DNA from 2 places in the Micromonospora sp. NPDC049049 genome. Region 2 is predicted to be linked to the other one. Evidence: riboswitches for the same ligand, from Rfam matches in the RefSeq annotation. Region 2 holds a riboswitch; the other holds the start of a gene.

Region 1 (5,916 bases), on a different contig from region 2:
CAGGTGAGATCGAGCTGTGCCCGCTGTGCGACGTTGGGATGCGACCATGCTGCGGACCTCAGCGTCCGGCGGTCAGTTCTCCTCGGCGCCGGGGCCAAACGCCTCCTCGATCATCTCCGCGTACTCGATGTCGGTTGCGCCGCGCCACTCGCCGGTCGTCGGGTCCTGGACAAGCCATGGCTGGTACAGCGTGCCCTCGACCCACTTCGAGAACCAGTCAGCGATCGTCATGTGCTGCGGGAACGCGCAAGACACGCCGTCCGGGGCCGGGTTCGGGTCGTAGCCCCAAATCTGGCCGTCAGCGAGGTTGAGTTCACTGCTGATGCCGCAGCCCCAGTCGCACACAGTGAGGACGCCGCCCTTGAGTCCGGTCGGCGCGTCCGGGCCGCCAGTTTGATGTCCGTCCCTGAGGCCGAGGAGAGCGTATCCGGGGCCGAAGCCGCCGTTGCCGACCTTCAGATAGAGCCGGCGCAGCAGCGACGGCAGTGATCTCCCAGCCAGTTGTTCGGCCTCCGCGACTGCGGCAGGGGGCGCGGGTCGGAGCGGCGCCACCCGGCTGGGTGGCACCTCGTCGATGTACCCGCCGGCGGCGATGCGTCGGACCACCGCATCGAACACCTGGTCCTCTCTCGTCAACATGGCCCGCAGCGTAGCCGCACGGTTTGCGATTCATCCGTCGGCTCGTCTGCTGGGCTCACGCACCAGACCGACGGCGGCAAATCCCGACGCCCACCGATGTGCTCGTAGATTCATCGCGCTGTCGCGCATCACCTGGCAGAGATGTGTTACGCATCAGTTGTCGGATCACAAAAGTGTGAGCCCAGTGTCGGGCTCCACTTGATGTGTCACGGATCGCTGTCACTTGATCCGTGACACATCCGGTTGGACGATCATCAGATGGGCAGTGGACATGGGGTCGGCTGTAGGGGCCGGTCGGTTTCAGGCTCAGCCTTGCAGGGGCATCAGCAGGTCGATCCGGTCGTGGCCGCGGTAGTACTCGATGCTGGGGCGAGTGTCGTCTCGGTCTCCGGAGCGCCGCAGCTGTTCAAAGGTCGGGGTGAGCAGGGCGTAGGCGGCGGGTTGGGGACCATGCACGGTTGCGCTCAGGTATTGGCCTCCTGGCACGATGCCTGATTGCAGGCCGAGTTGGTCAGGGTCGTCGCCGTCTCGGATCTGGACGCAGCAGCGGTAGATGACCAACCGGCTGCTGTTTGCGGTAACAGCAGCCGGCTGGACTGGCGGTCAACGAGCAGTGGACAGGAATTCGTTCTGGGCCTGCCGGAGGCCGCTGAGATCGCTGGGTACGGGCATGACGCCGTAGCGGTCGAAGGCGTCAACGCTCGCTCCAAGCGACGGCGGCGAGTGCCGCTGCCACTCGGCCAGCGGCACGCTCGAAGCAGTCAGGCGTAGTGGCTGGGCGAGCCGGGCGAAACTCCACCTGCTGCCACTCGCGCAGCGAATTACCACGCCGCGCGGAAGCCACCAGCGAGGCGGCGACCACAGTGGTCGCAGCCGTCTGCGGCTGGATCACGTCGCCGTTCATGATCGAGTGTCGGCCCCGCGGCAGTGCGGCGCGGTGGCCGTACCGTTCTCCGACGACCTGGGAGACGTGTCGGCAGGTCCCGCAGGCCAGCCACGACCACCGGGTCCGGGTGGTCACCGTGTCCCGGACGCACAACCCACACAGGTCGAGGTCACCGGCGAGGTCCTGGCCCTGCCACTGCTGCTCCCACTCCGGGGTACGTGGCTGGCAGCGGCACCGCTGCTCGCGCGGAGCGCCGTCGCGGAGGTGCCCGCAGGTCAGGCAGACCGCGAAAGCAGTCAGGTCCAGCTCTTCGAATGGCACGATGAACTCGCTCTCCGGTGCCACGAGGCACCCGCTCTTGCCGTACCGCAGCTTGCGGTCGACCTGGTCTTCTCCCGGAGGCACCGTGCGCGGGTGGCGCGGTTGCCGGGTCAGCAAGCCGGGAGGCTTGACGCTGACCACTCTTGACGCCCAGGAAGCATAGAGATCATCGAGGCCGCGAGCAACCCCGGGTAACACGCGGGGGAGACCTGAGCAGACGGCGGTGGCGGAACTATCCGTCGGCGGCGAGTCGGAGCCGGGCAAGCAGGTCGGCGATTTCCCGGGTCAGCTCATGGTCTGGGCCGTAGACGACGCACAGGTCGTCGTGCAGCGGTTGAACCTCGTCTACGCCCTCGCCGATTTACTTCTTGATCGACCGAGCCATCTGTACGGCCATCGCTCGTGACGGGGGTGTGGACGACTAGGTCCGCCGCCCGGTGGTCTGCAACCTCATCCGCGACGCCCTTGAGTACACCTGCCACGAGCGGATCCGTATCCGAGACTTCCGTGCCGGGCGGCCGATCACGGAGACCGGCAGAGCCAGCCGTGAACCCAGAACACAATCTCGACGCTGCAGGTGAGCTGCTGATCCGACCGCCATCGAGCATGCGTCGTTGCCGGCAGCGCGGATCGGCCTGCCTGACCCGTCTCGCTGTAGAACAGCGGCTGCGGACTACTGGAAGCGGATCGCGCCATGCGTCGCCGGCCGGCCCATGCGCCACCAGCTACCGGTCCTGCCCGTCTAGGCCGGCGCCGAGGCACCTTCGAGGGCGTGCACCGTATGGCACGGCTTGTGCCAGGCCATGCATCACCACACGTACGGACTGACACCAACGGTCGCTGAACTTCGTGGCTGGCACGGAGATGTGGCTATGCTGCTGCACCGACTCTAGGAGCCCGGCACCAACATCTCGCCGCTCCTGTGACGCGATTCCACGGTGGGCCCCTCGGGTGAACAAGACCGGATCCGGTTAACGCCTGGCACAGCAACCTCGATTCGTGGTTCCTCCATTCGGGCGACGGTGCGGACGACCTTGGCAGCCTTGGTTCGGCCGACCAGGCACCCAATTGGTGGTGACCGTTGCTCACCTTGTGCTGATGGCCGCTCACTTGCATAGTCGCTCTACGGCTGCCTGCCGAGTTCTAGAGGGGAAGAACGTGTCAGAGCCACTTGAGTTTCTCCGCGACCGGGAACCCACCTGGGCGCTGCACGCCACGCCGACCGCCTGTGAAGTTCGCGCCCTGATCGAGCAGAGCACAAGAGGTCATTTCGGGACGGCGGCTTGGCTCTCCGGGGATGCCGTCCCGACCGGTCGCCAGCCTCAAATCGACACGTGGCCAAGCAAAGGGTCGCCTCGGCGATGACCACCTCTTCAACTGATGATGCCACGTTCGGCTATTTCCCGGATCACGAGCGAATCGATGTCGCGCTCGATCGAGGTCGCTTTACACGTGCGCTCGTCCTGGACACACCCGTTCGGTCGCTTGCCGACCAGGTGAGCGAGTGCCGGTTGTTGTGGCAGCCGGAAGTGGAGCTTCCCGAGGGCATCTACTGGTTCCAAGCGGTTGACGGTGGCCCGATCGTCCTGCAGGTCGCAGCCGGTGCCGCGCCAGGCGGCGGGATTGTGGTGTCCCCGTACGGCCTTGAGCCTGAGCATCCTCTGCTCGCCGCCTGGGCCTGGGCGGAGGAGTTGTGGCACAAGGCTGTGACGGTCCCCGCGCCGCTATTCACGGTAAATGATGCTGCCCTGACTCATCCCGGGGGCGCGGACGTGGTAGTGCGCGACCGCAAGTTTCTCCGCGAGCACTGGACGTACACCGTGATGGTCGAAGGTCGGCAGCAGGACGTGGTGGAGCCCCGGCTGCGGCCGCGTCCGCAGGTCGAAACCCCTCCTACGTGGGTGACCCGTGAGCCAACGCCGGCGAGCAGGTTCGGTGCCACGCTCACGCGCGCGAAGCTGCTGGGCAAGTTCGCCAACACGCTCTTTTCGTTCCGCGCCACACGCACGACGTTCCGGCCCTACCAGTTCAAACCGGTGCTCAAGCTCCTGCAAACCGGCAAAGCGAGGTTGCTCATCGCCGACGAGGTGGGCCTCGGCAAGACCATCGAGGCAGGTCTCATCTGGACCGAGCTTGAGGCTCGCGGAGAGGCAGACCGAGTCCTGATCGTCTGCCCGTCGAGTCTCCTCGGCAAGTGGAAGGAGGAGATGGAGGACCGCTTCGAGTTCGAGCTCACGGAGCTCGACAGCGGGGCCCTCAAGTCCTTCCTCGAACGCCACCAGCAAAACCGGCTGCCTACTCGCCAGGCCTACATCTGCAGTCTCGAACGCCTGCGTACCTGGGGCGGACTGGAGGACTTGCAGGCCGTGCCGCCCGAGTTCGACCTGGTGATCGTCGATGAGGCGCACGCCATGCGCAACCAGGACACCAAGAGCTACGCGCTCGGCACGGAGCTCGCGGATTGGGCTGCGAACCTGGTCTTTCTCACCGCGACGCCGATCAACCTCCACGAGCAGGACCTGCTCAACCTCCTTGAACTTCTCGTGCCCGAGGACTACGGGAGCAGCCTGGACCTGCAGCTACGACTGGAGCCCAATCGGATCATCAACGCCGTCACTGCCAGGCTCGGCGAGAAGGGAGCCCGCGGTCGGCAGCTAAAGCGCCAACTCGATGAGCTCAGGACCACGTCACTCGGCGCTCCGCTTATGCGACGACCCGACTTCGGGCTCTTGCGGGACGTACTGACCAAGGACGAGCTGACGCCCCGCGACATCGTCGACGCCAAACGTTACCTGGCGGGGCTGAACACTCTCTCCACCGTCATCACGCGCACGAAAAAGGTCGAGGTCGACGATCAGAAGGCCAAGCGCACCGAAGATCGGCAACCGGTTGAGTGGACCAATGCCGAGTCAGCCTTCTACTCGGAGTACGTCCAATGGTGCGCGAACCGCGCAGCGGCGATGGACAGCAGCCTCTATTTCGCGATGCAGATGCCCCTACGCCTGGCAAGCGCATGCCTGCCCATGGCGCGTCAGGCGGTCCTCGACCCGGGCGACTTCGGGGAGATCACCGACGCCGACTCGGATGCGGCCGCCTACCGGCTCGAGCCGCACGCCGACCTCATTGCGGCCGCGCAGCGTCTCCCCGACGACGTCGACACCAAGTTCGACGCCCTTCGCAAGGTGCTGCAAGGGCTGAACCGGCAACAGCGCCGGGCTCTGCTATTTACGCACTCCCGCCCCACCCTGGCCTACCTTGCCGATCGTCTCGGCGCTGAGCTCAAGGTCGCTGTCATGCACGGTGGTGTCAGCCGCGAAGCCCGGCGTCACATCATGCGCGACTTTCGTGCTGGTGCCTATGACCTTGTGCTGGCCAACCGTGTAGCGAGCGAAGGTCTGGACTTCGAGTTCTGCTCAGCGGTGATCAACTATGACCTGCCGTGGAACCCCATGGAGATCGAGCAGCGCATCGGCCGCATTGACCGGATTGGGCAGAAGGAGGAGACCATCCTCGTTGTCAACTTCGTCAACGAGGAGACCATTGACGAGAGAATCCTTGCCCGCCTGCTGGATCGCATCGATATTTTTGAATCGTCTATCGGTGCTTTGGAGCCCATCATCTCCGCTCAGGCGCCGCGGGCGCTACAGGCGGGATTCGACTTCGCACTCACTGAGGCGCAGCGGGCGCAGAAGGTCCACGAGGCGTTGACCGCGATTGAGGAGCAGCGCGCCGGCTTGCGAGACGTCTCGGACGCGTCTAGCGCCCTGCTGGTGAGCAACGACGTCGATGTCGCAGGGCTTGAAGACGACCTGGTGCGGACCGGCCGCTACATCGGGCAGCGCGAGCTCGCGCTGCTGCTCGACGACTGGGCACGCACCGATGCGTCGACCGGAGTGAGGATCTCCTCAGATGGCCTGACCCTGGAGCTACGTGGCAACGCCGCCATGGCGGCCCGCGTTGACGACCTCGCCAAGTCCTCACAGCGCTCCCGTGCCGAGACTCGTTCGATCTCTTCGCAGTTGCGCAACGAACTGCCGCTCACGCTCGTGCTCGACCAGGAACACGCCCGC
Region 2 (5,916 bases):
AGCGCGTCCTCACCGCTGCGGCGCGCCAGCCGGATCGCCGGGTGAGCGCAACCCGCCCCGGTCCGTTCCAGCAGCACAGCAGCGGCGGCGACGGCGAGGTACGTCTCGCGCAGCTCGGCCGTCACCTGCTCCACGGACCAGATCGCGCTCGCCGCCGGCACCTCCGTCGCTGTCTCTGACGCGGTCATGGGTGGACTCCTCTCGTCGGGTCAAGGGGGTGCCGGGGCAGCACAGGGGGGTGCCGCCCCGGCGGGGAACCACCCAGTGCCTAGCTGGAAGCTCCGCCTGCAGCTTTACCGATAATGTCGGTAAAGTCAACGATGCGCTTGAGGTGCCTCGCGTGGTTGTGGTCAGATGGGCGTGCCTAGCTGGGAGTACCTCGCATGCCCTCACCACGAAAATTCGAGCCGCACTACCGGCGGATCATCGCTGACATCAGGAAGCGCATCGCCGACGGCGAGTGGCCGCCAGGTCACAAGCTGCCCTCGACCAAGGAGTTGGCCAATCTCTACGACGTGCGTAGCCAGTCGACTGTCCGGCAGGCCATCACGATCCTGATCGAGACTGGCGAGTTGTACGGCCACCAGGGGCTCGGTGTCTTCGTGGCTGAATAGCGCAATCGGTTCGAGGCTGCGATCTGTGTCGATCTCCGTGTGTTGGGCCGGACACTATCGGACACCGCCGCCTCGCCACATCAGAGTTGCCGCCCCGCGTTCGCCGGGCTGGGTCGATGCGTAGGCGCTGACCTGGAACGCCTCCGCGCGAGAATGCGCTTCAGCGGCGATCTTGCAGTTTCCGCTGTCGGTATGAAGGGATGCGTCCCTTGTGTCGGGACGGAAAGTGCAAGATCGCGGAGAGAGGGCGGGGCGGGTGAGGAAACGTCCTACCATTTTCAGGGCGGATTTTCCCACCAGCAAGGAACTTATGATTTTCGATGCCCGCTTGCCTCAGGATCATTGAGACCCATTCACTCTCCTCGATGGAGGTGCCATGAACGTCTCTCGGCTCGGCGGGCCGACCCTGTCCCTGTTCCGCATCGTGATCGGTCTGCTGTTCACGTTGCACGGCCTGTCCTCGGTGTTCGGGTTGTTCGGCGGCAACCCGATGACTGGCAAGGCGGTACCGTTCGGCACCTGGCCGGGCTGGTGGGCCGCCCTGATCCAGTTGGTCTGCGGCGTACTGGTGCTGGTCGGGCTCTTCGCCCGACCCGCCGCGCTGCTCGCCTCCGGCTCGATGGCGTACGCCTACTTCGTTGTGCACCAACCGGATGCCCTGCTGCCGCTGCACAACGGAGGTGAGCTGGCGGCGCTCTTCTGCTGGGCGTTCCTGCTGGTCGCGGCTCTCGGCCCGGGTGCCTGGGCACTCGACACGCTGCTCGCCCGGCGTCGTACCGACAGCCCCTCGGTCTCGGCTTCGGCGGCCGAGCCCGGCACGGTGTCCGTCTGATCAGACCCGAACGAACCGCGCGTCGCCGAAGCCTCGACGAAGCGGCTTCGGCGGCGCGCCCGGTCACTGTCGGCCGATGTGCCCCGGCCCGGGGCCGGCCGACACTCCCGGTCGCGGCGCCACCTCTGCGCTGATGTCGTAGACGATTCAGCTCCACAGCGAGCGTCGGGGACATGTCCCGACCGCCGAGGTCACGTGCCGCATGCCTCAGCCGCCGAGGTCGCGTGCCGCCGTCAACCGGCTGGTGCGGCCACGCAGACCGCGACCGCGGACCGCAGCCGCAGCCGGCGAGCGGAGGCGGGGCGGGGTCAGGCCGGCGGGCGCTGGGTGAGGACCGCGTCCAGCAGGCCGGGGTAGAGCTTGTCCAGCTCGTCGCGGCGGAGCCGGACCAGTCGGCTGGTGCCGGCCGCCCGGGTCCGGGTCAGCCCTGCCTCGCGCAGCACCTTGAGGTGGTGGCTGCGGGTCGCCTTGGAGACGCCGAAGTCGAAACTGCCGCAGGCGGACTCGCCGCCCTCGGCGAGCGCCCGGACGATCTGCAGCCGCACGTCGTCGGCGAGTGCGGCCAGCACGTTGGTGACCGGTACGGCGGTCAGGTCGGGTTCGTGCGGCTCCATGTGACCAGTGTAACCCTTGTTCGACAACCATCGAACGACGCCCTATGGTCAGTCTCGTTGGTTCGACGATACTCGAACATTGGAGTTGCCGATGCGATCCCGCGCCACCGCGTACCCACTGGTCGCCGTGCTCGGCTGGGGCGTGATGTTCCCGATCCTGGCCAGCGCGCTTCACCGGGTCGACCCGCTCAACCTGACCACCGCGCGCTACCTGCTGGCCGCCGTCGTCCTGGTCGCCATCCTGCTGCTCCGCGAGGGCGCCGGCGCGCTCCGCCACGGTGGCCGGGCGCTGGAGGTGGTGGTGCTCGGAGTGGTCGGCTTCGCGGGCTTCAACCTGCTCACCAACCTGGCGCTGGAACACGCCGCCCCGCAGCAGATCTCCCTTTTCGTGGCCACCACCCCGGTGATCACCCAGCTGGTCCGCTGGGCTCGCGACGGCGTACGCCCGAAGCCGCTCCTGCTGGCCCTCTCCCTGGCGGCGCTCCTCGGCGTCGGTCTGGTGATCACGCGCGGGAGCCTGGCCGGGCTCGGACAGTTCGGTCTCGGTGGGCTCATGATGATCGGCGCGGTGCTGGGTTGGGGCATCTACACCCACGGCGCCAGCCGGTTCGGCGAGTGGTCGCCGCTGCGCTTCACCACACTGACCGCGCTCGCCGGCACGGCCGCCATGCTCGTCCTGAGCATCGGCGCCGACGCCGTCGGCTGGCAGCACGCGCCGGCCGCCGCCGACCTCGCGGCGGTCGCCCCGCAACTGGCGTACGCCGTGCTGGTGGGTGCCGTGATCGCGGTCCTGGCCTGGAACACCGGCGTGCAGCGACTCGGTGCCGCCAACGCCGCGCTGTTCATGAACCTGGTCCCGGTGACCACCTTCGCGGTGCAGATCGCCCGCGGCTACCGCCCGGAGCCCGTCGAACTGGTCGGGGCCGCCATCACGATCGCCGCCCTGATCGCCGCGAACCTCGCCGCCCGCCCCCGGGCCACGGCGCTGCCCCGACCGAGCGCGGTGACGGACCCGATCGCGGTGACCGACCCCGTCGCGGTGAATTTCCGCTGACCCAATACCTGGGATCAGTGGTAGCAGGGGCCGACAGCGTTGTCCTAGACTCGACGGCACAACTGAATACCTCATCCAGAGGGGCTGAGGGATACGGCCCGACGACGCCCCGGCAACCACCCCGCGCGCTCACCGCTGAGCGACCCGCGGGGCAGGTGCCAATTCCGTCCCCGCCGCACCGTGCGATGCGGGGAAAGATGAGAGGACTCTCGACATGACGTCGACGCTCGTCGCCTCCGGCATCGACACCGCTGCCAGCCCCGCCCGCGCCCTGGTCTGCCGTGCCTGTTCGGCCCGCTACCCGCTCGCCGCCCAGCACGCCTGTTACGAGTGTTTCGGCCCGCTGGAAGTCGACTACGACACCGCCGCGCTGGCCACCGTCACCCGCGAGCAGATCGAGGCCGGCCCGAACAACATCTGGCGGTACGCCGCCCTGCTCCCCGCCGGTCAGGACCCGGCCACCCGGGTCACCCTCGACCCGGGCCTGACCCCACTGGTGGCGGCCCCGCACCTCGCCGCCGAGCTGGGCATCACCGCGCCGCTCTGGGTCAAGGACGACAGCGCCAACCCCACCCACTCGTTCAAGGACCGGGTCGTCTCGGTGGCGCTCACCGCCGCCAAGGCCCTCGGCTTCACCCGGTTCGCCTGCGCGTCGACCGGCAACCTGGCCAACTCGGTGGCCGCCCACGCGGCCCGCGCCGGGGTGCCCTCGGTGGTCTTCATCCCCAGCGACCTGGAACAGGGCAAGGTCATCACCACCGCCGTCTACGGCGGCGAACTGGTCGCCATCGACGGCTCGTACGACGATGTCAACCGGCTCTGCGGTGAGCTGGTGGAGACCGACGAGTTCGAGGACACCGCGTTCGTCAACGTGAACGTCCGGCCGTACTACGCGGAGGGCTCCAAGACCCTCGGCTACGAGGTGGCCGAGCAGCTCGGCTGGCGGATCCCGGCGCAGGTGGTCATCCCGATGGCCAGCGGCGAGCTGCTCACCAAGATTGACAAGGCGTTCTCCGAGCTGGTGGAGATCGGCCTGGTCGAGGCACCCGCCGACGGCTGGAAGGTCTTCGGTGCGCAGTCCGCCGGCTGCAACCCGATCGCCGTCGCACTGCACGCCGAGACCGACACGATCGTCCCGGTCAAGCCCACCGGCATCGCCAAGTCACTCAACATCGGCGACCCGGCGGCCGGGCTCTACGCCTTGGAGGCGGTCCGCCGCACCGGCGGCTGGATGGAGTACGTCGACGACGACGAGATCCGCGCGGGCATCCGCGATCTGGCCCGTACCACCGGGGTCTTCGCGGAAACCGCCGGTGGGGTCACAGTGGCGGTGCTGCGCAAACTGGTCGAGTCCGGTCGGCTCGACCCGACGGCCGAGACCGTCGTGTTCAACACCGGTGAGGGTCTGAAGACCATCGACGCGGTGGCCGGCCAGGTCGGGCCGACCCACCACATCAAGCCCTCGCTGCGGGCGGCCCGCGACGCCGGCCTCCTCGGCTGAACGGCCCGCCCGGCACCGGGGCCGGGTGGATCAGTCGGTAACTGGGTTTTCGCTGTGAGTGTGGAAAACCCGCCCCTACGGACTTGACGGCAGGAACCGGACGGCGCAAGATGCTCCGTGCGGGAGGGCATTTCGCCGAAGACTTTTGAAGTTCTTGCGACCCAACGCCGGAGGCGTTGTGCGAGTGTCCCTCCCGACCAACGTTCGATCGGGCCAGCGAGTAATTCGCTGGCCCGATCGCTTTTGTACGGTGCACGCTCACCGGCATGAGCATCACCATCGCGTCGTTCGACGGCGCCGACCGGACGTCGGTCGACGAGGCGTACCGGATCGGGTCGGCGGCCAACGACGCCGATGTGCCGGACTTCCCGCCCTCCTGCCGGCGCCGCTTCGACGCGTTGTTCCACACGCCGATGCCCGGTACCCGGTCGCTCTGGGCGCTGGCCCGTCTGGACGGCGTGCCGGCCGGCTACCTCCAACTGGACCTGCCGCAGCTCGACAACACCGACAACGCCACCGCTGAGCTGCTGGTGCATCCGCAGCTGCGGCGCCGGGGCGTCGGCCGGGCCCTGCACGAGTACGGGCTGCGCCTGCTCCGCGAGCACGGCCGTAAGCGGGTGGTGGCGATGACCGTCTCCGCGCTGCCCGGCGGGCCGGCCCGAAGCGTGGCCGGTGACGCGTTCGCGGCCGCGTCCGGAGCCCAGCCCGCTCTCGCCGAGGTACGCCGACGGCTCGACGTCGGCGACATCGACCGGGTCGCTCTGCGTGCGGCGCTCGCCGAGGCACAACCCCGAGCCAAGGGCTATCACTCGGTCTGCTGGCAGGGCTCCACCCCACCGAAGTACGTCGCCGACATCGCCTACCTGGACGGCCGGTTACTGATGGACGCGCCCATGGGCGACGTGCAGTGGGAACCGGAGCAGGTGGACGCCGAGCGGATCCGCGGCAACGAACGGGCGCTGGACGCCCGGGGCCGGCGGCGCTACCACCTCGGGATGCGACACGAGGCGTCCGGCCGGCTGGTCGCCTGGACCCTGCTGGACGTGGGCGCCGCCGCCGACTGGCACGCGTTCCAGCAGATCACCATCGTCGACCCGGCCCACCGTGGGCACCGGCTCGGCCTCATCGCCAAGGCCGAGAACCTGCACCACCTGCTCACCCACGAGCCGGCGGTACAGGTGATCGACACTTTCAACGCGGCCAGCAACAGCTACATGGTGGCGATCAACGAACAGCTCGGCTTCCGCCCGGTGGACCGGTGGACCGACTGGCAGCTCACCCTCTGACGGGTATCGGCGCTA

The links. A riboswitch is a leader RNA that binds a small molecule or an ion and turns the genes downstream of it on or off. The one in region 2 is predicted to bind S-adenosylmethionine.
Region 1: another riboswitch for S-adenosylmethionine. It lies ahead of AB0B68_RS24140 (hypothetical protein); the one in region 2 lies ahead of thrC (threonine synthase).

The regions. Positions count from the first base shown of each region.
Region 1 is NZ_JBEZEX010000026.1:60,574-66,489, reverse strand. Features, by position in the region: gene AB0B68_RS24150 (hypothetical protein) at 73-618, opposite strand; gene AB0B68_RS24145 (GyrI-like domain-containing protein) at 946-1,200, opposite strand; gene AB0B68_RS24140 (hypothetical protein) at 1,334-1,846, opposite strand; SAM riboswitch class IV at 1,875-1,995, opposite strand; gene AB0B68_RS24135 (hypothetical protein) at 2,070-2,252, shown strand; gene AB0B68_RS24130 (helicase-related protein) at 3,181-5,916, shown strand, end outside.
Region 2 is NZ_JBEZEX010000001.1:255,313-261,228, forward strand. Features, by position in the region: gene AB0B68_RS01175 (hypothetical protein) at 1-188, opposite strand, end outside; gene AB0B68_RS01180 (winged helix-turn-helix domain-containing protein) at 384-614, shown strand; gene AB0B68_RS01185 (DoxX family protein) at 991-1,446, shown strand; gene AB0B68_RS01190 (metalloregulator ArsR/SmtB family transcription factor) at 1,755-2,060, opposite strand; gene AB0B68_RS01195 (DMT family transporter) at 2,152-3,114, shown strand; SAM riboswitch class I at 3,183-3,318, shown strand; gene thrC (threonine synthase) at 3,329-4,615, shown strand; gene AB0B68_RS01205 (GNAT family N-acetyltransferase) at 4,882-5,901, shown strand.